DNA from 3 places in the Streptomyces sp. NBC_00425 genome. Region 3 is predicted to be linked to each of the others. Evidence: predicted binding sites of a transcription regulator. Region 3 holds the regulator's gene; each other region holds the start of a gene.
What was found. The regulator HrcA, encoded in region 3, represses chaperone genes, less so after heat shock. The targets are predictions, from matches to a motif close to TTNGCACTCNGNNNNNCNGAGTGCNAA.
Positions count from the first base shown of each region.

Region 1: the regulator HrcA is predicted to act here: its motif matches at 3,268-3,294, upstream of groES (co-chaperone GroES).
Region 2: the regulator HrcA is predicted to act here: its motif matches at 7,043-7,069, upstream of groL (chaperonin GroEL).

Region 1 covers NZ_CP107928.1:4,150,228-4,159,678, forward strand. The annotation lists gene OHS82_RS17570 (hypothetical protein) at 287-895, shown strand; gene groL (chaperonin GroEL) at 1,076-2,701, opposite strand; gene groES (co-chaperone GroES) at 2,813-3,121, opposite strand; gene OHS82_RS17585 (polysaccharide deacetylase family protein) at 3,338-4,177, opposite strand; gene OHS82_RS17590 (polysaccharide deacetylase family protein) at 4,174-5,208, opposite strand; gene OHS82_RS17595 (class I SAM-dependent methyltransferase) at 5,300-6,472, shown strand; gene OHS82_RS17600 (RNA polymerase sigma factor) at 6,478-7,707, opposite strand; gene OHS82_RS17605 (YciI family protein) at 7,946-8,302, opposite strand; gene OHS82_RS17610 (LCP family protein) at 8,395-9,444, opposite strand.
Region 2 covers NZ_CP107928.1:5,344,886-5,354,336, reverse strand. The annotation lists gene OHS82_RS23185 (DUF4031 domain-containing protein) at 1-41, opposite strand, end outside; gene OHS82_RS23180 (hypothetical protein) at 49-432, opposite strand; gene murQ (N-acetylmuramic acid 6-phosphate etherase) at 609-1,544, shown strand; gene OHS82_RS23170 (PTS transporter subunit EIIC) at 1,561-3,069, shown strand; gene OHS82_RS23165 (hypothetical protein) at 3,205-3,774, shown strand; gene OHS82_RS23160 (NADH:flavin oxidoreductase) at 3,814-4,941, opposite strand; gene groL (chaperonin GroEL) at 5,257-6,879, opposite strand; gene OHS82_RS23150 (cold-shock protein) at 7,257-7,463, opposite strand; gene OHS82_RS23145 (MoaD/ThiS family protein) at 7,915-8,190, opposite strand; gene thrC (threonine synthase) at 8,187-9,451, opposite strand, start outside.
Region 3 covers NZ_CP107928.1:6,407,463-6,416,913, forward strand. The annotation lists gene OHS82_RS27965 (SpoIIE family protein phosphatase) at 1-1,940, shown strand, start outside; gene OHS82_RS27970 (Dyp-type peroxidase) at 2,211-3,452, shown strand; gene hemW (radical SAM family heme chaperone HemW) at 3,539-4,771, shown strand; gene OHS82_RS27980 (DUF3097 domain-containing protein) at 4,971-5,780, opposite strand; gene OHS82_RS27985 (MBL fold metallo-hydrolase) at 5,814-6,542, opposite strand; gene hrcA (heat-inducible transcriptional repressor HrcA) at 6,704-7,720, shown strand; gene dnaJ (molecular chaperone DnaJ) at 7,721-8,857, shown strand; gene OHS82_RS28000 (nitronate monooxygenase) at 9,057-9,451, shown strand, end outside.

The sequences.
Region 1 (9,451 bases), 2.3 Mb from region 3:
GATCTGGTTCGCAGTCCCCGACGACACATCTCATCCCGTGGGGCCGTGAGTACACCGGCCGCCATGTCCCCCCAGCCGCGGCGCATCCCCGGTGAGCGCTGTGCCGACCGACTGCGACCACCACCCCGACCACCACCACGGCCACCGTGCCTGCACGTGCCGTCCGACGGATCATCCCGATCCGTTCGCGGCATCGGCGGCATCTGCGGCCTCCGCGGACGCACGGGTGAGGCCCCGGAAAGGGCCCACGCGCCCGGTCGCGGGCGAATCGAGGAACGGAGACACCATGGCAATGCTCCGCCTGACCATGAAAGCCGCGTTGTGCGCGCTCGTCGCGTTGATGATGGCCGCCGTCTGGGCCCAGCCGGCGAACGCGTGGACCTGGGCCACCAGGGTGACCGTGTACAACGGCGGCGGCCTGTGCGTACAGGGCACCGCGGGCATCGATCACCAACGCCCCGGCGCGTTCTCCGGCAATCTCGCCTACGCGGACACCTACGCACTGACCCCGGGCTGCGCGACCGGTCAGGCCAGGCCGGACGGCTGGGCCGCCGCGCGGGCCACCGTCTACCGGTGGAACGGTTCCGCGTGGGCGGTGTGCCGCACCAGCCCCTGGAAGTACGGCGCCACAGGACAGGCGGGCGGCGAGTTCCCCGGACCGTACGGCCCTGAGCAGGTGTACGACTGGGGCGGTTGGCAGTCCTGCGGGACGGGCTACTACGGCACGATCGCCTCGGCCTACGTCTGGGACGGCTCCGCCTGGCGTGGCGGCGACGTCTGGTCCGGCTACGAGTTCGCCTCGCCGACCTCGCTCCGGGACAACCGGCCGTCCGCGCCCGACACGCGTCCCGCGCCGCCTTCCTCCCACCCGCCGGTGGAGGCGGGAGCCCGGTAGCGCCGGGAGCACACCGCGTACCCCGGATACTCCGGCCGTGCGTGTCCGGCGGATCCCCGAGGACCCGCCGGACACCCGGCCGCGCAGAAGGACGACGGGGTACGACGGTGACCGGACGGGCGAGGCCCGGCTCCCTGTCGGGGGCCGGGCCTCGGTGGTGGTGCGGAGTCTGACCTGGGGTCAGTGGGAGTGGCCGTGGCCGTGACCGCCGGCGGCCGGCTCCTCCTCTTCCTTCTTCTCGACGACGAGGGTCTCGGTCGTCAGGAGGAGGGAGGCGATGGAGGCGGCGTTCTCCAGGGCGGAGCGGGTGACCTTGACCGGGTCGATGACGCCGGCCTTGACCAGGTCGCCGTACTCGCCGGTCGCGGCGTTGAAGCCCTGGCCCTTCTCGAGCTCGGCGACCTTGGAGGTGATGACGTAACCCTCGAGGCCCGCGTTCTCGGCGATCCAGCGCAGCGGCTCGACGGCGGCCTTGCGGACGACCGCGACACCCGTGGCCTCGTCGCCGGTCTTGTCGAGGTTGCCCTCGAGGACCTTGACGGCGTGGACGAGCGCGGAACCGCCACCGGAGACGATGCCCTCCTCGACCGCGGCGCGGGTCGCGGAGATGGCGTCCTCCAGACGGTGCTTCTTCTCCTTCAGCTCCACCTCGGTGGCGGCGCCGACCTTGATCACGCACACGCCGCCGGCCAGCTTCGCGAGGCGCTCCTGGAGCTTCTCGCGGTCCCAGTCGGAGTCCGTGTTCTCGATCTCGGCCTTGATCTGGCCGACGCGGCCCACGACGTCCTCGGAGCTGCCGCCGCCGTCGACGATGGTGGTGTCGTCCTTGGTGACGGTGACGCGGCGGGCGGAGCCCAGCACGTCGAGGCCGACCTGGTCGAGCTTGAGGCCGACCTCCTCGGAGATGACGGTGGCGCCGGTGAGGACGGCCATGTCCTGCAGCATCGCCTTGCGACGGTCACCGAAGCCCGGGGCCTTGACGGCGACCGCGTTGAAGGTGCCGCGGATCTTGTTGACGACGAGGGTGGAGAGCGCCTCACCCTCGAGGTCCTCGGCGATGATCAGCAGCGGCTTGGAGGAGTTGGTCTGGATGACCTTCTCGAGCAGCGGCAGCAGGTCGGCGATCGAGGAGATCTTGCCCTGGTTGATGAGGATGTAGGGGTCCTCGAGGACGGCCTCCATGCGCTCCTGGTCCGTCACGAAGTACGGCGACAGGTAGCCCTTGTCGAAGGCCATGCCCTCGGTGAAGTCCAGCTCCAGACCGAAGGTGTTGGACTCCTCGACGGTGATGACACCGTCCTTGCCGACCTTGTCCATCGCCTCGGCGATGAGCTCGCCGACCTGCGTGTCCTGCGCGGAGAGCGCGGCCACGGCGGCGATGTCGGACTTCTCCTCGATCGGGCGGGCGGTCGCGAGGAGTTCCTCGGACACAGCCTTGACCGCCGCGTCGATGCCCTTCTTCAGGGCGGCCGGGGAGGCGCCGGCGGCGACGTTCTTCAGGCCCTCGCGGACGAGCGCCTGGGCCAGCACGGTGGCGGTGGTCGTACCGTCACCCGCGATGTCGTTGGTCTTGGTCGCCACCTCCTTCACCAGCTGGGCGCCGAGGTTCTCGTACGGGTCGTCGAGCTCGACCTCGCGGGCGATGGTGACGCCGTCGTTGGTGATGGTGGGAGCGCCGAACTTCTTGTCGATGACGACGTTGCGGCCCTTGGGGCCGATCGTCACCTTGACCGTGTCGGCAAGCTTGTTGACGCCGCGCTCGAGGGCGCGACGGGCGTCCTCGTCGAACTTCAGGATCTTCGCCATGGGAGCGGTTCAGCCCTCTCGGAAAAAGTGGGAGAAACGAACTGCGCCCCCGGCGCCCGGCTTCACAAACACGCGGGGCCAGGAGCGCAGTTCACTGCAAAACTGGGTGAATTACTTCTCGATGATCGCGAGCACGTCGCGAGCCGAGAGGACGAGGAACTCCTCGCCGTTGTACTTCACCTCGGTGCCGCCGTACTTGCTGTACAGGACGACGTCGCCGACCTTGACGTCGAGCGGCAGGCGCTCGCCGTTCTCGAAGCGACCCGGGCCCACCGCGAGGACAGCGCCCTCCTGGGGCTTCTCCTTCGCGGTGTCCGGGATGACCAGGCCAGAGGCGGTGGTCTGCTCGGCGTCGAGCGGCTGGACCACAATGCGGTCCTCGAGCGGCTTGATGGCAACCTTGGAGCTGGTGGTCGTCACGATCCGACCTCCCCCTTCGGAGATCTCACGGGGTTAACTGTCTGAGGTGGCGACCAGGTGGATCCGTCGTCGCGGGTGCCGGACCTGCCCGTCGCTGTGTTGGCACTCTCCAGTGGCGAGTGCCAGAGCCGAGACTATGACCGCGATTAGCACTCGGTCAAGCGGAGTGCCAATGCCCGCGGCGCGTCGGCCGGATTTCCGGCCGGCGCGAGCCCCTCAGAGGTAGTCCTCCAGACGGGCCACCGTCAGGTGCTGGTCCTGGATCTGGCGCAGGAGTCGCGTCGTCCGGTCCCGCAGGTCCGGGGCCGTCGTCTCGTCCGGGGCCACGGCGATGACGTCGCCGGGGTGGAGCCGGTGGGGGCCGTGCGCGTAGGCGAGGGCCGTGGGCCCCATCGAGGCACGCCAGAGGACGACGGCCGAGATGCCGCAGTCGGCGGCGGCGCGTCGGGTGGTGGCGTCATAGGCGCCGTAGGGCGGGCGGAGGAGTCGGGGGCGCAGGCCGAAACGGGCGCGCAGCTTGTCCTGCTGGCCGCAGATCTCGGCGCGCTGGCCGGCGTAGGGCAGACCGCGCAGCGCCGGGTGGTCCAGGGTGTGGTTCTGGACGCTGGCCCCGACCGACTGCAGCCGCGCCAGTCGGCCGTAGCCGGGGCCGATCACGCTGTCGGTGAGGAACATGCTGACCGGCAGGCGCAGTTCGCGGACCATGTCGACGAAGCGGGGGTCGCGTTCGGCGCCGTCGTCGTAGGTGAGGAAGACGACCCGGTCGGCGGTCGGGACGTGGTCCACGACCGGCGGGAGGGCCGTTCCGGGGCTGCCGGCCAGGGAACGCGCCGGGTGGGCCGGGGCGGGGGCCAGGGGGGCCGTCAGACCCCAGCGGCGGTAGGCGGGCTGCCCGGCGGCCGGGCCGGCGGGGTGGACCCGGGCCGCGGCCTTCCTGCCCAGCCGCTCGATCGGGTCGACGGACTGGGCGCAGCCGCTGAGGGTCGTCAGGACGAGCGCGGTGAGCGCGACGAGCAGGACGGCCGCCTCTCCCGCGCCCTTCTGCCGCGCCCTCACAGGTAGTCCTCCAGACGGGCCACCGCGTAGCCCTTCGCCGTGACCTTGTCCAGGAAGCGGCGGACCAGGTCGGGCATGGTGCCCTTCCATTCGCCGCGGCCGCGGAAGTGGCTCAGGACGATGTCGCCGGGGTGCAGGTCCCGGTCCCCTTCGCGGTACTCCCAGTGGTCGACGAAGACCTCCTCGTCCCAGAGCGGGGCGTAGCGCACGCCGCAGCTCTTCGCGGCGCGCAGGGTGTCCTGGTCGTAGTTGCCGAAGGGCGGCCGGAAGAGGGCGGGGCGGGTGCCGTAGCGCTCCCGGATCACCTCCTGCATCCCGCAGATCTCGTGTTTCTGACGGGCGTAGGAGAGGGCCGGCAGGTAGGGGTGGTGGAGCGTGTGGTTGTTCAGGGCCGCCCCCCGGTCCTGCATCTCCTTGAAGTATCCGTAGTCGTCCTTGATCAGGTAGTCGCTGAGGAACGCGGTGTACGGGATCTTCAGCTCGCTCATCATGCGCAGGAACGCCGGGTCCTTCTCGGCGCCGTCGTCGATGGTGAGGAAGACGACCCGGTCCTCGGTGGGGACCCTGGTGAAGACCGGCGGGAGACCGAGCTCCTCGTGGTCGTCGACCTCGAAGCCCTTGCGGGTGGTGATCTCCGGCTTGTGCGCGGGCGGCGCGGGGGGCGTCAGCGGGACCTTTCTCAGGCCCCAGCGCCCGGCCGCGGCGACCCGGGCCTGGTGGGCGGCGCGGAGCCGGGCGGCGTAGCCGTACAGGGCGCGGGCGGGGGCGACCACCGGGGGCGCCGCCTTCTCCGGCTGCTGTCCGGGCGCGGGGCGGGTCGTGCGGCCGGCGCCCCCTCCGGCGCAGCCCGACGCGACGGCCGCCAGCGCGAGGACGGCGACGAGGCTCCTGATTCCCGCGGCGGCACGGGTCCCGGAGCTGTGCGTTCCCCTGCGGCTACGGAGCCCCGTCCGGGGGCGGGTTTGTGTGCGGGGGCGGCGGCGGGCCGGCCCGTCGAGGCCGTTCATGTCATTTTGTACGACAGGTCCCATGGCGCCGGATCTTCGCAGTCGCCCCTGCCGAACCCGGTCCCGACACCGCCGCCGGGGGCGCGCTGTCCACCGACTGGCCCACAATGACCCGGTGAACGACCTCGCCCCCCTGCGCACTCCCGAGGGCCGCGCCCTCCTCGACGCGGTGCGCGGCACCGCCCCCGCCGACGAACTCGCCGTCGCCACCCGGCTCCGCCGCGAGCATCCCGCCGACCTGGTCTCCGCGGCCCTCGGCCAGGCCCGGCTGCGGCAGCGGGCGGCGGTGAAGTTCGGGGCGCGGGACGCGGAGCGGATGTTCTTCACGCCGAACGGGGTGGAGCAGTCGACGCGGGCGAGTGTCGCCGGCTACCGGGCCGAGCGGATGAAGGCGCTCGGCGTGACCTCCGTCGCCGACCTGTGCTGCGGGATCGGCGGGGACGCGATCGCCCTCGCCCGCGCCGGGATCCGGGTGCTGGCCGTGGACCGGGACCCGGCGGCGGCCGAGGCGGCGCGCGCGAACGCCGAGGCGCTCGGGCTGGGCGAGCTGATCGAGGTGCGGGAGGCGGACGTCACCGAGGTGGACGCCCGCGGTTACGACGCCGTCTTCGTGGATCCCGCGCGCCGGGGCGGCCGGGGGCGCATCTTCGATCCCGAGGCGTACTCCCCTCCCCTGTCGTGGGCGGTGGGCGCCGCCCTCGCCGCCCCGCGCGCCGCCCTCAAGATCGCGCCCGGGGTGCCGCACGAGGCGATCCCCGCCGAGGCCGAGGCCGAGTGGATCTCGGACGGCGGGGACGTCAAGGAGGCGGTGCTGTGGTTCGGGACCGAGCCGGGAACCGTCCGGGCCACCCTGCTGCCGGGGCCGCGCACCCTGCTCGGCGCCGGTCTGCCCGACCCCCGCGTCCGGCCCGTCGGGCGGTATCTGTACGAGCCGGACGGCGCCGTCATCCGGGCTCATCTGGTCGCCGACGTGGCCCGGGAGCTCGACGGCGGACTGGTCGACGAGACCATCGCCTACGTCACCGCCGACGCCCTGCACCCCACCCCGTATGCCACCGCATACGAGATCACCGATCAACTCCCCTTCGGCGTCAAGAAGTTGAAGGCCCTGTTGCGGGAGCGGGGGGTCGGTGTCCTGACCGTGAAGAAACGGGGTTCGGCGGTGGAGCCGGAGGAGCTGCGGAAGAAGGTGCTTCCCAAGCCGCAGGGTTCCGAGGCGGTGACGGTGTTCCTCACGCGGGTGGCGGGCGCCCCGACCATGCTGATCGGGAAGCCCGCCTCCGCCTGAAGCCGTCAGTCCGACGCCGCGGCCCGGTGCAGCAGCAGGCGCCGTTCGCGTGCGCTGGCCGTCAGCGCCGCCGCCCGTTCGAACTCGGCCCGGGCCTCCGCGGTGCGGCCGAGGCGGGACAGCAGGTCGGCCCGGACGCTCGGGAGCAAGTGGTACTCCCGCAGCGCGGGTTCGGCCGTCAGGGCGTCGACGATGGCCAGGGCGGCCGCCGGGCCCTCGGTCATCGACACGGCGACCGCGCGGTTCAACTCGACCACCGGGGAGGGGAAGCGGGCCGCCAGCAGCCCGTACAGGGTGGCGATGCCCGCCCAGTCGGTCCGGTCGTACGTGTACGCGTGCGCATGGCAGGCCGCGATGGCCGCCTGGAGGGCGTACGGGCCCGGGGGCGCGCCCGCCGCCACGCTCCGCGCCCGGTCGAGGGCGGTGATGCCGCGCGCGATCAGCATGCGGTTCCAGCGGCGGCGGTCCTGGTCCTTGAGCAGGACGGGCGTGCCGTCGGGGGCGGTGCGGGCGGCCGACCGGGACGCCTGGAACTCCAGCAGCGAGACGAGGCCGTGGACCTCGGGCTCCTTCGGCATCAGCGCCGCCAGCTGCCGCCCCAGCCGCAGGGCGTCCTCGCACAGCGCCGGGCGCAGCCAGTCGTCACCGGCGGTGGCCGCGTACCCCTCGTTGAAGATCAGGTAGATGACGTCGAGGACGGAGCCGAGCCGGGCCTCGCGGTCGGGGCCGTACGGCACCTCGAAGGGCACGTTCCTGGTCGCCAGGGTCTTCTTGGCGCGCACGATCCGCTGGGCGACCGTCGGCTCGGGGACCAGGAAGGCGCGGGCGATCTCCGGTGTGCTCAGGCCGCCCAGCAGACGCAGGGTGAGGGCGATGCGGGACTCGGCGGAGAGCACCGGATGACAGGCCGTGAAGACGAGCCGGAGCAGGTCGTCGTCGATGTCGTCGGGGTCGGCGGGCTCCTGGGGCGGGGCGGTGGTGGTCTCCAGGTCGCGGCCGATCTCCTGGAGCTTGCGGGCGTGGTTCTCACGCCGGCGGATCAGGTCGACGGCACGACGCCGGGCGGTGGTGGTCAGCCAGGCGCCGGGGTGGTCCGGCACGCCGTCGCGCGGCCACTGCTCCAGCGCGGCGACCAGGGCGTCCTGGGCCAGTTCCTCGGCGACGCCGACGTCCCGCACGAGTCGGGCGACGGCGGCGATGACGCGGGGGGACTCCAGACGGAAGACGGTCTCGATGGCCGTACGGGTATCCGGGGCGGTACACCGGTCCGGGGCGGCCGTACGGGTACGCCGGTCCGGGTCGGCCGCACCGGGCTCCGGGTCGGCCGTACGTCTGTCCGGGGCGCCGTCGGAAGGCGGGGCGCCGCCGGGGTCCGGGGGCGTACGGGGGTGCGAGGGCGGGCCGGGGTCCGGGGCGGGCTGTCGTTCCACAGCTCACCATCGAACACCCGGCGCCCGTTCAGGCCAAGAACGCTCAGCCTTCCGCGATTTCCCGCACCTCGCAGGTCACCGTCCAGTGCTCCTCGTGCACCTTCAGGAACCTCTTCGTCCATTCGACGGCCTCGGCCATGTCCTTGCACTGCATGATCGCGTAGCCGCCGACGACCTCCTTGGCCTCGGTGAAGGGCCCGTCGGTGAGGGTGATCTTCCCGCCCTCCCAGTGCGCGCGGACGCCCTGCGCGGACGGGGTCAGCCCGGCGGTCTCCAGCATGACGCCGGCCTTGGTGACCTCCTCGATCAGTTCGCCCATCCGCTGCATCAGCTCCGGGCTGGGGCCCTCGGCCGGGGCGGTGGCCTCGTCGATCTTCACGAGCGACAGATAGCGGGGCATGGTGACTCCTCGGGTGCGGTGAGCCGGGTCATTCCCGGCCTCTCCCCCCTGCGTCGAACGGCGGCGGGCCGGATCGACACCCTGACCGGAATCTATTTCAGCGACTTCCACAGCGCGCTCGCCGCCGGCTCCCGCGCGACCACCCGGTTGGGGTCGGAGGGGGCCGGCACCACGGGCATGGTGACCGTCCGGACGTGCCCGGCGGACAGGCCCTGCAGGCTCCGGCCGAGTTCCGTCAGCTCGGCGAGCGAGTCCAGACCGGTGTCGGTGGTCAGACTGCCGGTGATCGCGTCGGCGGCCTTGTACAGCTCGGCGGGGCTCGTGAGGAGGTCGGTGGAGGCGATCTGCTCCAGCAGGGCCTTCACCAGTTTCTGCTGGAGGCCTATGCGGCCGAGGTCGCTGCCGTCGCCTATGCCGTGCCGGGTGCGGGCCAGGGCGAGGGCGCGGGCGCCGTTCAGATGGTGGGTGCCGGCCGCGAGGTGCAGATGGCTGTCGTCGTCGTCGATGTCCTCGTCGGTGGTGACGGTGACCCCGCCGAGCGCGTCCACGAGTTCGGCGAAGCCGGAGAAGTCGACCTCGACGTAGTGGTCCATACGGACGCCGGTGATCGACTCGACCGTCTTGACGGCGCACACCGGGCCGCCGACCGCGTAGGCGGTGTTGAACATCGCGCCGTACGCCGTCGCGGTCGAACCGCCGTCGGGCAGCGGGCAGGAGGGCCGGGTGACGAGGGTGTCGCGCGGGATGCTGACGACCGTGGCCGTCGTGCGGCCGGCGTCGATGTGCACGACCATCGCCGTGTCGGAGCGGGCGCCGGTGCTGTCGCCGCCGCCGAGCGCCTGGTTCGCCGCGCCGCTGCGCGAGTCCGAGCCCAGCACGAGGAGGTTCACGGGCTCGGTGGGCGCCGGGGAGGCGGACGCCGGGGCCGACGGGGTCGTGACCGCCTTCGCCGGCCGGTCGTCGCCGAGCGCGTTGTCGATGTCGACGCTCTTGATGTTGCCGTTGAGGTGCCGGTAGGCCCAGCCGGCCGTCCCGACGCCCACCGCCAGGACGGCGGCCAGTGTGAGGCCGGCGGCCTTCAGTGCTCTCGACCGCCGGCCCGCTCCGCTGCCGGTTTCGCCGTGCTCCTCGAGTCCCGTCACAGGAGAG
Region 2 (9,451 bases), 1.1 Mb from region 3:
CCGTGCCCCGGCCAGTCCGGCGGGTCGATGTAGACGGTCATGAGCGCCTCACGCGGACGGCCCGCCTCCCATGGCCGACCCCAGCGAGCCCACCGAGGCGACCTTCACCCCGGCCTTGTGGCACACCCAGTGCGGGTCGGGGCCCAGCTCGGGCTCGACGTCGAGGGCGTGCGGGTCGCCGGAGCCGCAGACCGGGCACAGCGGCCAGCGCCCGTACCGCTCCAGCAGCGCGTCCTGCACGTCCTGGGCCACCAGACCGGCCACGAACGCCGCGCCGTCCGGCCACTGCTCGACCCACCAGCGGCGCTGCACGACCGAGTCCTCGACCATCGACACCACGTCCGCCGCGGCGACCTCGCCCGAGGCCAGGTCGGCGAGCACCAGGGCACGCGCTGTGTGCAACGTCTGTTCCAGGGGGCTGGTGGGGTCCATGCCCCTATTGTGCGCACTCCCGACCCGCTCCCGGACAGAAAATACGTTTCATGTGCCGCCCGCGCAGGCGTCGCCGGAGAGCTCCGCACCCGGTCCGGCCGCGTCGCATCAGGCGTCGGCCCACCGCCGGCGGTAGATGTTGCAGGGTCCCTGCCGACGAGAGAACCGGAAACTCCATGACCTCCAGTGCCGGCTCCCAGGATCTGCGCACCGCGCTCGACACCCTCACCACCGAGGCCTTCCGCCCCGACCTCGCCGAGATCGACCGCCTCCCCACCCTCGACATCGCCCGGCTGATGAACGCGGAGGACGCCGGCGTCGCCGCCGCCGTGGCCGCACAGCTCCCGCGCATCGCCGCCGTCGTCGACGCGACGGCGACGCGGATGGCGCGCGGCGGACGGCTGGTCTACGCGGGCGCGGGCACCGCGGGACGGCTCGGCGTGCTCGACGCCTCCGAGTGCCCGCCCACCTTCGGCACCGCCCCCGGCCGGGTCGTCGGGGTGATCGCGGGCGGGCCGCCGGCCATGACCGTCCCGGTCGAGGGCGCCGAGGACTCCCCCGAGCTCGCCGAGGCGGATCTCGCCGCGCTCTCCCTCACCCCCGACGACACGGTGATCGGCGTCTCCGCCTCGGGCCGCACCCCCTACGCGGTCGGCGCGGTGCGGCACGCCCGCGCGCGGGGCGCGCTGACCGTCGCTCTGGCCTGCAACGCGGGCAGCGCGCTGGCCGCCGCCGCCGAGCACGCGATCGAGGTGGTGGTGGGCCCCGAGCTGCTCACCGGCTCGACCCGGTTGAAGGCGGGCACCGCGCAGAAGCTGGTGCTGAACATGGTCTCGACGATCACGATGATCCGGCTGGGCAAGACGTACGGGAACCTGATGGTCGACGTCCGAGCCTCCAACGAGAAGCTGCGCGCCCGGTCGCGACGGATCGTCGCGCTGGCGACGGGTGCGCCGGACGACGAGATCGAGGCGGCTCTCGCGGCGGCGGACGGCGAGGTGAAGGCCGCGATCCTGGTGGTGCTGGCGGGGGTGGAGGGGCCGGTCGCCGCCCGCCTTCTGGAGGAGTCCGGGGGACATCTGCGCGCCGCTCTCACCGCGGCGGGCCGCTGAGCCGCACGCTCGGGGGGTGCGCATCGACTCCTCCTCCACAGCCGCCGCGATCCTGCCCCTGGTGGGCGGCCCCGCGAACGTCCTGTCCGTCGCCCACTGCATGACCCGGCTGCGACTGGACCTCGCCGATCCGTCCCGGGCGGACGAGGAGGCCCTGCGGGCGCTGCCCGGGGTGCTCGGCGTCGTGGTGGCCGACGGCGCCTTCCAGATCGTCCTCGGGCCGGGCGTGGTGACCCGGGTGACGGCCGACTTCGAGCAGCTGACGGCCGCACACCGGCTGGCGGCACGCGGCGCCGGACTGAAGGCGCGGCAGCGCGAGCGCGACGCGACCCCGCTGAAAAGCGCCCTGCGCCGCCTCGCCGCGGTCTTCGTCCCCCTCGTCCCGGCCCTCGTCGGCTGCGGGATCCTGGCCGGCGCGAACGGCCTGCTCCTCAACGCGGGCCTGCTGCCGGGTCTCACGCCGGCGCTGACCGCCGTCGCCTCCGGCTTCATGGCGCTGATCGCCGTCTTCGTGGGCCACAACACGGCGAAGGAGTTCGGCGGCACACCGGTCCTGGGCGGCGCGGTCGCGGCGATCGTCGTGTATCCGGGGGTCGCGAAGGTGACGGCGTTCGGGGTGACGCTCGCTCCCGGCCAGGGCGGCGTCCTCGGCGCGCTGGCGGCCGCGCTGCTGGCGACGTACGTGGAGAAGCAGTGCCGCGGCCGGGTACCGGAGACGCTGGACGTGCTCCTCACCCCCGCCCTGACGGTCCTGGTCGCCGGTCTCGGCACCCTGTACGGGCTGATGTACGCGGCCGGCGCGGTCTCGGCGGCCGTCGGCTCGGCGGCGAACTGGCTGCTGACGACGACGGGCGCCTTCGCCGGCCTGCTGCTGGGCGGGCTCTTCCTGCCGCTGGTGATGCTGGGCCTGCACCAGGCGCTGATCCCCGTCCACACCACGCTCATCGAGCAGCAGGGGTACACGGTCCTGCTGCCGGTGCTGGCGATGGCGGGCGCGGGCCAGGTCGGCGCGGCGGCGGCGGTGTACGTCCGGCTGCGCGACGACGTGGCGCTGCGGACGACGATCAGGTCGGCGCTCCCGGCCGGGCTGCTGGGCGTCGGCGAGCCCCTGATCTACGGGGTGTCGCTGCCGCTGGGCCGCCCGTTCCTCACCGCCTGCGCGGGCGGCGCGGCCGGCGGCGCCTTCATCGGGTTCTTCGCGATGCTCGGCGACCGGGTCGGGGCGACGGCGATCGGCCCGTCGGGCTGGGCCCTGTTCCCGCTGCTGGCGGGCGACCGGGGGCCGGGCACCACGGCGGCGGTCTACGCGGGCGGCCTGCTGACCGGGTACGCGGTCGGCTTCGCCGCCACCTACGTCTTCGGCGGCGTCCGGGCAGCGGCCGCGGCCCTGTCCCCCACGACCACGGCCACCGCCGTGGATACCGCTCCCCCGGACAACCTCGGCCCCTTCACTCCACCCGAAACGACCCCCCGGCCCGACCCGGCCACCCCGCCCGCCACCACCACCGCCCCGCCCACGCACTGAGGCCGCCGCTCCCGCATCGAGGCCCGCTCCCGCGGACGCGGCCGGCGAGAGCCGTCGTCCGGCGCGGGCCGTCGTCGGCCGAGAGCCGTTCTCCGGCGAAAGTCGTCGTTCAGCGCGAGCCCTACCCTTGGGGCCATGAACCACGCCCAGCTCACCGCGCTCGGCCGTGCCCTCCGTGTGCTCGGCGAACACGGCGACGCCCTCACCGCGGACACCCCCGACGCCCGGTTGCACGAGGTCAAGGCCGATCTGCGGCGAGCGCTGGAGCTGCTGGACGACAGCGTGGTCGGCGCCGTCCCGACCACCCGATGCGCCGAACACCCGTACGGTCCGGTCGACCAGGCGGCGGCCGACCTGTGCCTGCTGTGCGAGACGCGCCGCCGGACGGCCCGGCGCGCCGAGTTCAACGGCCCGCCGCCGCAGGCGCCCCACACCACCCCCGCACCTTCGCGGTACGGCACCCGCGCCGACCGCCCGCAGCCCCAGCAGCGCTGGCTGGCGGAGCTGTGGAACGGCCAGGAGTGGCAGCTCTGCGGAACACCGCGGCGGGACCGGCGCGAGGCGGAGCTGTACATCGCCGCCCTGCGCCGGGGGTCCCGTCCCGCGATGGCCTACCGGCTCGTGCACGAGTTCACCGACTACGAGGTCCTGCGGATCTGGGGCACCCCGGTGAAGGTGGACATCGAGCCGCTCGGCAACCTCTGAGCGGTCCCGTCCCCCCGGGCGGCAGAGCCGGGTCGAGGCTCAGCTCAGGGTGCGCAGCGCGGCGGCGTCGTAGGGCTTCAGCTCGTCGAGACGGCCGCCCAGCACCTTCGCCGCCCACTCCGGGTCCTGCAGCAGCGCCCGACCGACGGCCACCATGTCGAACTCGTCGCGCTCCAGACGGTCCAGGAGGTCGTCGATCCCCTTGACCGGCGCGCCCTCGCCCGCGAAGCCCCGGATGAAGTCGCCGTCGAGGCCGACCGAGCCGACCGTGATGGAGGGCTTGCCGGTGAGCTTCTTCGTCCAGCCCGCGAGGTTCAGGTCGGAGCCGTCGAACTCCGGCAGCCAGTAGCGGCGGGTGGAGGCGTGGAAGGCGTCGACGCCGGCGGCGGCGAGCGGGGCGAGGAGGGCCTCCAGCTCCTCGGGGGTCTCGGCGAGACGGGCGTCGTAGGCGTCCGACTTCCACTGCGAGTAGCGGAAGATGACCGGGAACTCGGCGGAGACGGTCGCGCGGACGGCGGCCACGATCTCGGCGGCGAACTTCGTGCGGGCCACCAGGTCGCCGCCGTAGGCGTCGGTCCGGCGGTTGGTGCCGGCCCACAGGAACTGGTCGAGCAGGTAGCCGTGGGCGCCGTGCAGCTCGACGCCGTCGAACCCGATGCGCTCGGCGGCGGCCGCGGCCTCGGCGAACGCGCCGATGACGTCGTCCAGGTCGCGCTGGGTCATCGCCTTGCCGGCGCCCTCGGTGCCGTCCAGCCGGATGCCGGAAGGCCCGACGGCGGGCGCGTCCGCGTACGGCGGCTCACCCTGCTTGCGCACCATGCCGATGTGCCACAGCTGCGGCACGATCTTCCCGCCGCCCGCGTGCACGGCCTCCGCGACCTTCGCCCAGCCCTCGAGCTGCTCCGCCCCGTGGAACCGGGGGACCCGGTCGCTCTGCCCGGCGGAGTCGTGCCCGACGTAGGTGCCCTCGGTGACGATGAGACCGACACCTGCGGCGGCGCGGCGGCCGTAGTACGACACCACGTCCTCGCCGGGGACGCCGTCCGGGGAGAACATGCGCGTCATGGGTGCCATGACGATGCGGTTCGGGACGGTCAGTCCGTTGATCGAGACCGGCCGCGAGAGGATCTCGGCGGCGCGCGAGGCGGCAGGCGGGGTGATGCTCACGTGAGGGACTCCTCGGGACGACGATGAACCAGCTGGTATGTGCACACGCATCGAGTGCTCCCCCGCACAACTCCGCCGACCCCCGACCGCATTCCGACCGCCCCGCAGATCCCCGAGTGATCCCGGACACGCTCCCCTCGGGAAGCGGTGCCGCGTTCTGCAGCGGGGGCAGTGGCACCGACTGCCTGGAAACCGTGGCACCGACTGCCTGGAAGCCGCGCCCGGCCACCCCCTGAAACGCCCGAGGGCGGCACCCCCCGTTTCCGGGAAGTACCGCCCTCGGTCCGAAGGACAGGCGATCAACCGTCAGGTCGATCAGAAGTCCATGTCACCGCCCGGCATGCCGCCGCCGGCGGGCGCGGCGGCCTTCTCCGGCTTGTCGGCGATGACGGCCTCGGTGGTGAGGAACAGCGCGGCGATGGAGGCGGCGTTCTGCAGAGCGGAGCGCGTCACCTTCGCCGGGTCGATGATGCCCTCGGCGATCATGTCGACGTACTCACCGGTCGCGGCGTTCAGACCGTGGCCGATGGGCAGGTTGCGGACCTTCTCCACGACGACGCCACCCTCGAGACCACCGTTGACGGCGATCTGCTTGAGCGGGGCCTCGAGCGCGATGCGCACGGCGTTGGCGCCGGTCGCCTCGTCACCCTCGAGCTCCAGCTTCTCGAAGACGGCGGAGGCCTGGATGAGCGCCACGCCACCACCGGCGACGATGCCCTCCTCGACGGCGGCCTTCGCGTTGCGGACGGCGTCCTCGATGCGGTGCTTGCGCTCCTTGAGCTCCACCTCGGTGGCGGCGCCGGCCTTGATGACCGCGACACCGCCGGCGAGCTTCGCCAGGCGCTCCTGCAGCTTCTCGCGGTCGTAGTCCGAGTCGCTGTTCTCGATCTCGGCGCGGATCTGGTTGACCCGGCCCGCGACCTGGTCCGAGTCGCCGGCACCGTCGACGATGGTCGTCTCGTCCTTGGTGATGACGACCTTGCGGGCCTTGCCGAGCAGGTCGAGGGTCGTGTTCTCGAGCTTGAGACCGACCTCCTCGGAGATGACCTCGCCACCGGTGAGGATGGCGATGTCGTTCAGCATCGCCTTGCGGCGGTCGCCGAAGCCCGGGGCCTTGACCGCGACGGACTTGAAGGTGCCGCGGATCTTGTTGACGACCAGGGTCGACAGGGCCTCGCCCTCGACGTCCTCGGCGATGATCAGCAGCGGCTTGCCGCCCTGCATGACCTTCTCGAGGAGCGGGAGCAGGTCCTTGACGTTGGCGATCTTGGAGTTCGCGATCAGGATGTACGGGTCGTCGAGGACGGCCTCCATACGCTCCATGTCGGTGGCGAAGTACGCCGAGATGTAGCCCTTGTCGAAGCGCATGCCCTCGGTGAGCTCGAGCTCCAGGCCGAAGGTCTGCGACTCCTCGACCGTGATGACGCCTTCCTTGCCGACCTTGTCCATCGCCTCGGCGATGAGCTCGCCGATCTGGGTGTCGGCGGCGGAGATGGAGGCCGTGGAGGCGATCTGCTCCTTGGTCTCGACATCCTTCGCCTGCTCGAGCAGGGCGCCGGAGACGGCCTCGACGGCCTTCTCGATGCCGCGCTTGAGAGCCATCGGGTTGGCGCCGGCGGCTACGTTGCGCAGGCCTTCCTTGACGAGGGCCTGGGCGAGGACGGTCGCGGTGGTCGTGCCGTCACCGGCGACGTCGTCCGTCTTCTTCGCGACTTCCTTGACCAGCTCGGCGCCGATCTTCTCGTACGGGTCCTCGAGCTCGATCTCCTTGGCGATGGAGACACCATCGTTGGTGATCGTGGGGGCGCCCCACTTCTTCTCGAGGACGACGTTGCGGCCCTTGGGGCCGAGCGTCACCTTGACGGCGTCCGCGAGCTGGTTCATGCCGCGCTCGAGGCCGCGCCGCGCCTCCTCGTCGAACGCGATGATCTTGGCCATGTGAAGTGGTCCCTCCAGGACTGGGGGTGATTCCTTCGGACCGCGCCCGCGCCCGCGACGGACGGCTCGCCGGCCGTGTGGTTCCTTGCCCCACCTGGCCTGCGGGCCTCACCGACCCGGTCCTTCGTTGTCACTCTCACCTTCAGAGTGCTAACGCCAATGATTAGCACTCGCCCATGCCGAGTGCAAGCGCCTCGGGACGATCCGCAGGTGAACAGGGGGCGCCCGGGCCCGCCGTCTCCGGCCGTCGGGGGTCGAGGAGGACCGCCCCGGGGCTCGGGCCCCTGCCCCCGGGCATGCCGAAGGGCTCGCGCCCCGGGAGGCGCGAGCCCTTCGAAGATGAAACAGAAGAACGACGCTGTCAGTCGGCGCGTGCTTCAGCCGGTCGCGAGACGGACCATGTCCGCCTGCGGCCCTTTCTGGCCCTGCGAGATCTCGAAATCGACCCGCTGACCCTCTTCCAGGGTGCGGTAGCCGTCCATCTGAATCGCGCTGTAGTGGACGAATACATCCGCACCACCGTCGACCGCGATGAAGCCGTACCCCTTCTCCGCGTTGAACCACTTGACGGTGCCCTGAGCCATGCCTAACTCCCCTATTACTGGCCCTTGCACAGATCCACACTTCGTGGATCCGGGTCAGACCTCACCCCCCAGTTGGTTGGGGGCGTGCGCCGGAACGCGTCGACCGCGGCTGAATGTATCTGCCCAACTGCCGTCTGCAACAGGTCACTCGGACGAGAATTCTGGACGTGCGAGATCCGGAATGTGGCGCAAATTCGCCAGAATTCAGGGCAAGTCGGGCCCCGCGAAAGCCACAAAAGCCACGAAAGCAGCGCGTACTTTGGCTGCTTCTTGTCGGGCACGGGCGGAAATAAAAGGCTCCGGAACCGGTGATCAGGACCGGGTTCCCCAACTGTACCGCGCTCAACCACTCTGAATTGCCCCCTCCGCTTCTATCGCGGAGAGGGCAATTCGATGAACTCTCGGTAATCGCTGTTACCGACGGTTACTACCGGCGGGTACTGACCAGCGGTCAGCCACCTGCGACGGCCGGAATGATCGAGATGCCGGCGCCGGCCGGAGTCGCCGTCTCGAGACCCTGCTCGAAACGGACGTCGTCGTCGTTCACGTACACGTTGACGAACCGGCGCAGCTTGCCCTGGTCGTCCAGGACGCGCGCGGCGATGCCGGTGTGGTTCTTCTCCAGGTCGGAGATGACCTCGCCGAGGGTCGCGCCCTCGGCCGAGACCTCGGCCCGGCCGCCGGTGTAGGTGCGCAGGATGGTCGGGATGCGAACAGTGACGCTCATGATGCGAGGCCAGCCTCTCGGAAAGAGTCCAGGTTCGGGCGGATGGTCGCGGTGAGTCCGGTGCCGGCCACCGCGTCCAGGGTCTTCAGGCCGTCGCCGGTGTTCAGGACGACGGTGGTCTTCGTCGGGTCCAGCAGACCGTTCTCGATCAACTTCTTCGTCACGCCCACGGTCACGCCGCCTGCCGTCTCCGCGAAGATGCCCTCGGTGCGCGCCAGCAGCTTGATCGCGTCGACGACCTGCTCGTCGTTCACGTCCTCCACCGCGCCGCCGGTCCGCCGCGCGATGTCGAGGACGTACGGGCCGTCCGCCGGGTTGCCGATGGCCAGCGACTTGGCGATGGTGTTCGGCTTCTGGGGGCGGACCACGTCGTGCCCGGCCTTGTAGGCGACGGACACCGGGGAGCAGCCCTCCGCCTGCGCGCCGAAGATCTTGTACGGCCTGTCCTCGACCAGCCCGAGCTTGATCAGCTCCTGCAGGCCCTTGTCGATCTTCGTGAGCTGGGAGCCGGACGCGATGGGCACCACCAGCTGGTCGGGCAGCTGCCAGCCGAGCTGCTCGCAGATCTCGTACGCCAGCGTCTTCGAGCCCTCGGCGTAGTACGGCCGCAGGTTGACGTTGACGAAGCCCCAGCCCTCGCCCGCCGGGTCGCCGATGAGCTCGGAGCAGAAGCGGTTGACGTCGTCGTAGTTGCCCTCGATGCCGACGAGCTCGCCGCCGTAGATCGCGGCCATGACGACCTTGCCCTGCTCCAGGTCGTGCGGGATGAACACGCACGAGCGGAACCCGGCGCGGGCCGCGGCGGCGCCCACGGCGCCGGCCAGGTTGCCGGTGGAGGAGCAGGAGAGCGTGGTGAAGCCGAACGCGCGGGCGGCCTCGATGGCCTGGGCGACGACCCGGTCCTTGAAGGAGTGGGTCGGGTTGCCGGAGTCGTCCTTGACGAAGAGCCTGCCGACGTCGACGCCCAGCTCGCGGGCGAGGTTGTCGGCCTGCACGAGCTTGGTCCAGCCGGGGTTGATGTTCGGCTTGTCGGCCACGTCCGCCGGGACCGGCAGCAGCGGCGCGTAGCGCCAGATGTTCGCGGGTCCCGCCTCGATGCGCCCCCGCAGCTTCTCCGTGTCGTAGGAGGAGAAGTCGTACGCGATCTCGAGCGGGCCGAAACACTCCTCGCACGCGAAGACCGGACCGAGGGGGACGCGGTGGCCGCACTCGCGGCAGCTCAACGCGGTGGCCGGACCGAGGTCGACAGCGGGGGTCGTGG
Region 3 (9,451 bases):
CGGCCCGCGACCTGGTCCGCGCGGCGCTGTCGGAGTGGGCCGGGACCGGCCTGCCCGGCGCCGTGAAGCTCCGTGAGCGCCTCGCCGAGGACGCGATACTCGTCGTCAGCGAGCTCGTCACGAACGCCGTGGTGCACGCCGGCACCGAGGTGGAGCTGGTGTGCCGGCTGGAGGCGGAGCCGGATCCGTCCGACGGCGGCCTCGCGATCGTCGTCGAGGTCTGCGACCGGCACCCCTCCCGCACCCCGCGCGACCACGCCCCCGACCCGCCCCACGGCACGCCGGAGCACGGCCGTGGCCTGCGTCTCGTCGCCACGCTGGCGGACGCCTGGGGCGTGACGTACCGCAGGGGGGCGAAGACGGTCTGGGCGCGGCTGCTGCCGACCGCCGACTCCGCCGAGCCGGGTTCCGCCGGCGGCGGCGTGGCACCGGCCGCCGAGGGGGTGGGCCGGCCCGCCGGCGTCGTGGGATTCACCGGCGACGCTCGCGCCGCGGACCCCGAGTGCGACGACGGCCAGGGCGACGATCACCGCCCCGACCCCGATTCCGGCCACAGTCGCAGCCACGGGTACGGCCACGGCTACGGCGACACCGATCTCACCGGTCTCCTCGACGCCCTCGCCCCCGAACCGGAGCCGAACGGCCGGGGCGAGCCCGACTGGCTCAACCGGGGCGCCCTCTCCTTCCTCGCCGAGGCGTCCGACCTGCTCGCCGGCCAGCTCGACGAGGACCTGGTCGCCGCGCTGACCGGCCAGCTTCTGGTGCCGCGGCTCGCCGACTGGTGCGCGGTGTGGCTGGAGGACGAGGTCAGCGGCCGCGGCGACTGGGCCGGCGGGCCGGGCCCGCGGCTGGCCCGGGTCTGGCACGGCAGCGAGAACCGCATCGAGGAGCTGCGCCGCGCCCTGGAGAAGGACCCGCCGTGCCCGCCCGACGGCGGCCCCCGCTCGGGGCCGGAGCCCTATCCCTGGCCCGCGACGGCCCTCGGCCCGCACGGCGCCGCCCTCGCCTACCGGTTGATCGCCGGCGGCCGGCCACTGGGCACCCTGGTCCTCGGGCGGGCCGGACCGGACGTCTTCCCCGACGAGGTCACCGGGCTCGTGGAGGATCTCGGCCGCCGGGTGGCGCTCGCCATCGGCGCGGCCCGTCAGTACGCCCGGCAGGCCACCATCAGCGCGGTTCTGCAGCGCGGGCTGCTGCCCGGCGCGGTCGCCCAGATCCCCGGGGTGTGCAGCGCCCTCGTCTACGAGCCCCGCGAGCAGGGCGGGCCCAGCGGCGACTTCTACGACCTGTTCCCGGCGGGTGACGGCCGCTGGTGCTTCGCCGTGGGGGACGTCCAGGGAAAGGGCCCGGAGGCGGCCGTCGTCATCGGCCTGGCGCGCCCCTGGCTGCGGCTGTTGGCCCGCGAGGGCTACGGCGTCGCCGACGTCCTGGACCGTCTCAACCAGCTCCTCCTCGACGACGCGACGGAGGCCGCCGACGCCGCCGCCCGCGCCTTCGTCGGCCCCGCCGGGCCCGGAGACGGCCCGCAGACCCGCTTCCTGTCGCTCCTGTACGGCGAGCTGGCGCCTTTCGAGGGCGGCGTCCGCTGCACCCTCGCCTCCGCCGGACACCCGCTGCCGCTGGTGCTCGGGCCGGACGGCGCGGTCGCCACGGCCGGACGCCCGCAGACCCTTCTCGGGGTCGTAGAGGACGTCGTCTACACCTGCGACAGCCTGGAGCTGCGGCCCGGCGACAGCCTGCTGTGCGTCACCGACGGCGTGACGGAGCGGCGCTCGGGACCGCGCCAGTTCGACGACGAGGACGGTCTCGCGACGGCGCTGGCGGGCTGCGCCGGACTGGACGCGGAGCTGATCGCGGAGCGGATCCGCCGGCTGGTGCACGAGTTCGGCGAGGAGCCGCCGGACGACGACCTCGCGCTGCTCGTGCTGCAGGCGCAGTAGCGGGCCGCTCGACGCGGGACGGCGAAGCGGGCAGGGAGCCGGTGCGGCGACGAGCCGTGACGACGGCGGCCCGGCGGCCCGGCGGCGGCAGCGACGGCCGCACGACGGGGCTGTCGCACGACGGGGCAGCGGTGGGGCTGCGAGGCGGAGACGCGGCGAAGCCGCCGCGGAGAACCGGGGATGCGCGAGGCGCAGACGCGGCGAAGACGACGGGCCGGGGCGGCGAGGGACGCGACCCGGGCGCAGTCCGCGCATGTATGGTCCCGTTTTGTGCCGAAGGCGACGAATGCCGTAGATGACACGCCCACCCGTCGAAGCGTCCTGATCGCCGGCGCGGGAATCGGGCTGACCGCGACCGCATGCACCCGCGAGGCCCGTCCGCCGGCGGGCGCGCCCGGGCCCGGGGCCCATGCGGCGCGCCGCCGCCAGGCCGGGGTGACCACCCCGCAACAGGCCACCGCCCTGATCCTGGCGTACGACCTCGATCCCGCCCTGCGCGGTGCGGCGGGCGCACGGGAGCTGAAGGCGGTGCTCGTGGAGTGGACCCGCGCCCTGGCTGAGGCCCAGGAGAGCCAGAACGCCCGGGAGGCCGACGGTGGTCGCGAGCCCCGCGAGACCCGCGAGCCCCGCGAGCCCCGCGAGCCCCGCGAGACCCAGGACGCCCGGGAGACCCAGGACGCCCGGGAGACCGACGGCGGTCGTGGGTCACGTCTCACCGCCACGGTCGGCGTCGGCCCCGGGCTGCCCGACCGCCTCGGTCTGCGCGCTCCCGACGCCCTGCGCGACCTGCCCTCCTTCCCCGGCGACCGGCTCGACCCCGCCCGCTGCGGCGGCGACGTGCTGGTGCAGCTGTGCGCCGACTCGGCCGACGCCACCGAGGCGACCGCGGCCGCACTGACCCGGCTGGCGGGGGACGCGCTGGTCCCGCGCTGGCGGCAGGCGGGCTTTCTGCCGCCCTCCCCGGACGGCGGCGGCACCCCGCGCGACCTGATCGGATTCAAGAACGGCAGCGCCAATCCGACCGCCGAGGAGTGCGAGCGCTGGGTGTGGTCGGGCGACGCGACCTACCTCGTCGTCCGGCGCGTCCACCTGCGGGTGGAGGACTTCGCCCGGCTCTCCGTACACCGTCAGGAGGAGGTCGTCGGCCGCCGCCGCGCGACCGGAGCCCCGCTGGAGGGCGGATCCGAGGACGACCCGGTCGACCCGCTCGCCAAGGACGCCCAGGGCCGGTACACCACGCCGCCGCGTTCGCACGTGCGCGCCGTGAGCCCCCGCCTCGACGACGGCGCCCGCATGCTGCGCCGCAGCTACTCCTACGCCGACGGCCCCACCGACCAGGGCCTGCTGTTCCTCGCCTTCATGCGGGACCCGGCGCTGTTCGCCCGGGTCCAGCGGCGCATGGCCGCACAGGACGACCTGACAGCGTTCACCCAGGCACGGGGCTCGGCGGTGGCGTACGTCCTGCCGGGCGCCGGTCCTGGACGTCCGCTGGGGGCGGAGCTGTTGGCCTGAGGCCGGCCCGGCCGCGGTCCCGGGCCCGCTCCGGCGATGACCCGTGCCGACGAGGGTTGCCACGGGCGTGCGGGACAATGGGCCGTATGCCTTCCGCACTCCCCGACGGTGAGCCGGTTCCCGGCGACGGCGCGCTCCCGGCGTCCGCGCTCGCCGGCGCCGCCGACCGCCCCCTCGGGTTCTATCTGCACGTTCCGTACTGCGCGACCCGCTGCGGGTACTGCGACTTCAACACCTACACCGCGACCGAGCTGCGCGGCACCGGCGGGGTCCTCGCCTCCCGCGACAACTACGCGGACACCGTGATCGACGAGATCCGGCTGGCCCGCAAGGTCCTCGGCGACGATCCGCGCGAGGTCCGCACGGTCTTCGTCGGCGGCGGCACGCCGACCCTGCTGGCCGCGTCCGACCTGGTACGGATGCTGGGCGCGGTCCGCGACGAGTTCGGCCTCGCGGCGGACGCCGAGGTGACGACCGAGGCCAACCCGGAGTCCGTCGACCCCGCCTATCTGACGGCCCTGCGCGAGGGCGGCTTCAACCGGGTCTCGTTCGGCATGCAGAGCGCGCGGCAGCACGTGCTGAAGGTCCTCGACCGCACGCACACCCCCGGCCGGCCCGAGCGGTGCGTGGCGGAGGCGCGGGCGGCGGGCTTCGACCACGTCAACCTGGACCTGATCTACGGCACCCCGGGCGAGTCGGACGACGACTGGCGGGCCTCGCTGGAGGCGGCCCTGGGCGCCGGACCCGACCACGTCAGCGCCTACGCCCTGATCGTCGAGGAGGGCACGCAACTGGCCCGCAGGATCCGCCGCGGCGAGGTCCCGATGACCGACGACGACGTGCACGCCGACCGCTATCTGATCGCGGACGAGGTGATGTCCGCGGCGGGCTACGACTGGTACGAGGTCTCCAACTGGGCCACCTCGCGGGCGGCCCGCTGCCTGCACAACGAGCTGTACTGGCGGGGCGCCGACTGGTGGGGCGCCGGGCCGGGCGCGCACTCGCACGTCGGCGGGGTGCGCTGGTGGAACGTCAAGCATCCGGGGGCGTACGCGGCGGCGCTGGCGGCGGGCCGCTCCCCGGGCGCGGGCCGGGAGCTGCTGTCCGACGAGGACCGCAGGGTGGAGCGGATCCTGCTGGAGCTGCGGCTGCGCGAGGGGGCGCCGCTCGACCTGCTCCGGCCGGCGGGGCTCACGGCGTCCCGCCGGGCGCTGGGGGAGGGGCTGCTGGAGCGCGGACCGTACGACGAGGGACGCGCGGTGCTCACGCTGCGCGGCCGGCTGCTGGCGGACGCGGTGGTACGGGACCTGGTGGACTGATCGCCCGGGGAGAGAACCGGGGCGCGAAGCGAGCCGCGGCCCGTGCTGACGGGCGAGCCGTGGACCGGGCGTACCAGCGAGCCGTGGACCGGGCGTACCAGCGAGCCGCGGTCCGGGCGGACGAGCCAGCCGTGGCCCGGGCGGACGAGCCAGCCGTGGCCCGGGTGTACCAGCGGGCCGTGGCTTGGGCATACGGGCGTCAGGCCCCGCCGTCCGTGACGAAGTCGATCAGTTCCTCCACGCGGCCGAGCAACTCCGGCTCCAGGTCCTTGTAGGAGCCGACCCGCTTCAGGATCGCCTGCCACACCGCCCCGGTGTTCTCCGACGGCCAGCCCAGCGCCCGGCACACTCCCGTCTTCCAGTCCTGGCCGTGCGGGACCCGCGGCCACCCCGCGATCCCCAGGGACGCCGGTTTCACGGCCTCCCAGATGTCGATGTACGGGTGGCCGACGACCAGTGCGTGCTCGCTGGTCACCGCCTGCGCGATGCGCCACTCCTTCGTCCCGGGCACCAGGTGGTCCACCAGGACGCCCAGCCGCGCGTCCGGGCCGGGGCCGAACTCGGCGACGATCGAGGGCAGGTCGTCCACCCCTTCCAGGTACTCCACGACCACGCCCTCGACGCGCAGGTCGTCGCCCCATACCTTCTCGACCAGCTCGGCGTCGTGCCGGCCCTCGACGTAGATACGGCCGGCGCGGGCGACACGCGCGCGGGCGCCGGGGACGGCGACCGAACCCGAGGCGGTGCGGGCGGGACGGGAGGGCCCCGCGGCGGGCCTCACCAGGGTCACCGCCCTGCCCTCCAGCAGGAAGCCGCGCGGCTCCAGCGGGAACACCCGGTGCTTGCCGAAGCGGTCCTCCAGGGTCACCGTGCCCGCCTCGCAGCGGATCACCGCGCCGCAGAAACCGGTGCCGGGCTCCTCCACCACCAGGCCGGGCTCCGCCGCGACCTCGGGAACCGGCGTCGGCTTCTTCCAGGGAGGGGTCAGGTCGGCGGAGTACTGGCGCATTCGGATGACGATAGGAGAATCCCCGGGGCGGGATTACGGCGACACGCCGAATCGCGTCGCCAGCGCGTCCCGCTGCGCCCGCACGAACGCCGCGTCCACCACGGCCCCGTGACCGGGCACGTACCGCGCGTCCTCGCCGCCGAGTTCGAGCAGCCGGTCCAGGGCGGCGGGCCAGCGCGACGGCACCGCGTCCGGGCCGGCCTGCGGATCGCCGGACTCCTCCACCAGGTCGCCGCAGAAGACCGTCTCGGGCTCGCCGGCCGCCGCACCCGGGACGAGGACCGCCAGATCATGGGCGGAGTGGGCGGGGCCCACGTTCGCCAGCAGGACCTGCCGGCCGGCGCCCAGGTCGAGCGTCCACTCCCCGGACACGAAATGGCGGGGCCGCACGAGTGTGTCCGCGGCCTCCGTCGCCGCCGCCTCGTCCACACCCTGCCGGACCGCGTCCTCCCGCAGCTCGTCGGCCGACACGGAGTCGATGCCCACCGCCCCGAACACCTCCGCGCCGGCGAACGCCGCCGCACCCAGCACATGGTCGAAATGGGGGTGTGTGAGCGCGAGATGGGTCACACGCCCGCCGGCGAGCCGCTCGGCCTGCGCCCGCAGCAGCGCCCCCTCCGCCAGCGTCGATCCGGCGTCGATCACCAGCGCCGTGCCCGCCCCGACGACCAGCCCCACCGTGCAGTCCCAGCCCGGCAGCCGGCACCTGCCCACCCCGGCCGCGACCCGCTCCCATCCCAGCTCTTCCCAAGTCATCGTCATACCGCGACGCTAGCTGCACGGTATCCGTGCCGGGGCCGACCTTGCCCCGGGTGTACCCCACAGCCGTACACTGGCCGGGGAACGCTGGCACTCGAATGTGAAGAGTGCCAACGGCGAGGGCCCAGGGGACTGGGGGACGACATTCTGGAGGTGTGCGCGCGATGCTGAGTGAACGCAGGCTCCAGGTGCTGCGCGCCATCGTCCAGGACTACGTCGGAACCGAGGAGCCGGTGGGGTCCAAGGCGCTCACCGAGCGGCACAACCTCGGCGTGTCCCCGGCGACGGTCCGCAACGACATGGCCGCCCTGGAGGACGAGGGGTACATCGCCCAGCCGCACACCAGCGCCGGGCGGATCCCCACGGACAAGGGCTACCGGCTCTTCGTCGACAAACTGGCCGGCGTCAAGCCGATGACCGGCCCCGAGCGGCGCGCCATCCAGAACTTCCTGGACGGCGCGGTCGACCTCGACGACGTCGTGGCGCGGACGGTACGGCTGCTCGCGCAGCTCACCCGGCAGGTCGCCGTCGTGCAGTACCCGTCCCTGACCCGTTCGACCGTGCGGCACGTGGAGCTCCTCTCCCTCGCGCCGGCACGCCTGATGCTGGTGCTGATCACGGACACCGGGCGGGTCGAGCAGCGGCTGGTGGACTGTCCGGCGCCCTTCGGGGAGTCCTCGCTGGCGGATCTGCGCGCGCGGCTGAACAGCCGGGTGGCGGGCCGCCGCTTCAGCGACGTGCCGCGTCTGGTGGAGGACCTGCCGGACGCCTTCGAGGCGGAGGACCGCGGCACGGTGACGACGGTGCTCTCCACGCTGCTGGAGACGCTCGTCGAAGAGAACGAGGAGCGGCTGATGATCGGCGGAACCGCCAATCTCACCCGCTTCGGACATGACTTTCCCCTCACCATCCGGCCCGTCCTGGAGGCCCTCGAGGAGCAGGTCGTGCTCCTCAAGCTCCTTGGCGAGGCGGGGGATTCGGGCATGACCGTACGCATCGGTCACGAGAACGCCTACGAGGGGCTCAACTCCACTTCCGTGGTGTCGGTCGGCTACGGTTCGGGCGGCGAGGCAGTCGCCAAACTCGGCGTGGTCGGACCGACCCGCATGGATTACCCGGGAACGATGGGAGCGGTACGAGCGGTGGCACGGTACGTCGGACAGATCCTGGCGGAGTCGTAAGTGGCCACGGACTACTACGCCGTCCTCGGCGTGCGCCGCGACGCGTCGCAGGAAGAGATCAAGAAGGCCTTCCGGAGGCTCGCGCGCGAGCTGCACCCGGACGTCAACCCGGATCCGAAGACCCAGGAGCGGTTCAAGGAGATCAACGCCGCCTACGAGGTGCTGTCGGACCCGCAGAAGAAGCAGGTCTACGACCTCGGGGGCGACCCGCTGTCCCAGGCGGGCGGCGGTGGCGCCGGCGGCTTCGGGGCGGGGGGCTTCGGCAACTTCTCCGACATCATGGACGCGTTCTTCGGCACGGCGTCGCAGCGCGGGCCCCGCTCGCGCACCCGGCGCGGCCAGGACGCGATGATCCGGCTGGAGATCGACCTCGAGGAGGCGGCCTTCGGCACCACGAAGGACCTCCAGGTCGACACGGCGATCGTCTGCACGACGTGCAGCGGCGAGGGCGCAGCCCCGGGCACCAGCGCCCAGACGTGTGACATGTGCCGCGGCCGCGGTGAGGTGTCGCAGGTGACCCGGTCCTTCCTGGGCCAGGTCATGACGTCGCGGCCGTGTCCGCAGTGCCAGGGCTTCGGCACCGTCGTGCCGACCCCGTGCCCCGAGTGCGCGGGCGACGGGCGCGTGCGCTCGCGTCGCACCCTGACGGTGAAGATCCCGGCAGGCGTCGACAACGGCACCCGGATCCAGCTGGCGGGCGAGGGCGAGGTCGGCCCCGGCGGCGGCCCCGCCGGCGACCTGTACGTGGAGATCCACGAGCTGCCGCACGCGCAGTTCCAGCGGCGCGGCGACGACCTGCACTGCACGGTGACCCTGCCGATGACGGCGGCGTCCCTGGGCACGAAGGTGCCCCTGGAGACGCTGGACGGCCTGGAGGAGGTCGACATCCGGCCCGGCACCCAGTCCGGCCAGTCGATCCCGCTGCACAGCCGGGGCGTCACGCATCTGCGCGGCGGCGGGCGCGGCGACCTCATCGTGCACGTCGAGGTGCAGACCCCGACGAAGCTGGATCCCGAGCAGGAGCGGCTGCTGCGGGAGCTGGCGAAGCTGCGGGGCGAGGAGCGGCCCACGGGGCAGTTCCAGCCCGGACAGCAGGGACTGTTCTCGCGGCTCAAGGACGCGTTCAACGGGCGGTGACGGTGGGGGTGCGGCGGGCTGCTTCATCGCCCCCGCCGCCCCTTCCCTTCCCGTCCTCGGGGGCTGCGCCCCCGACCCCCCCCGCTTTTCGGCCCCGAAAGGGCCTCGTCCTCAAGCGTCGGACGGGCTGACGGTGACACCGGATGCCGAGGGGAAGGGTCGATTCGGACTTGTCCTGAGGACGTGACAACATGCCGCCATGTCCTCCGCGCTGACCGGTCTCCTCCCTCACCCGATCGTGCAGGCCCCCATGGCGGGCGGTGTCTCCGTCCCGCAGCTCGTGGCCGCCGTGTCCGAGGCGGGCGGGCTCGGATTCCTCGCGGCCGGGTACAAGACGGCCGACGGCATGTACCAGGACATCAAACAGCTGCGGAGCCTCACCGGCCGCCCGTTCGGCGTGAACCTCTTCATGCCGCAGCCCGAGTACCCCGGTGCGAGCACCGGCTCCACCGGAGTGGCCCAGGCCGCGCTCCCCGCTGCCGGCGCCGTCGAGGTCTACGCCGACCAGCTCGCCGGTGAGGCCGTCTGGTACGACACCGAGCTCGGAGATCCGGACAGCGGCCGCGACGACGGGTACGACGCCAAGCTCGCGGT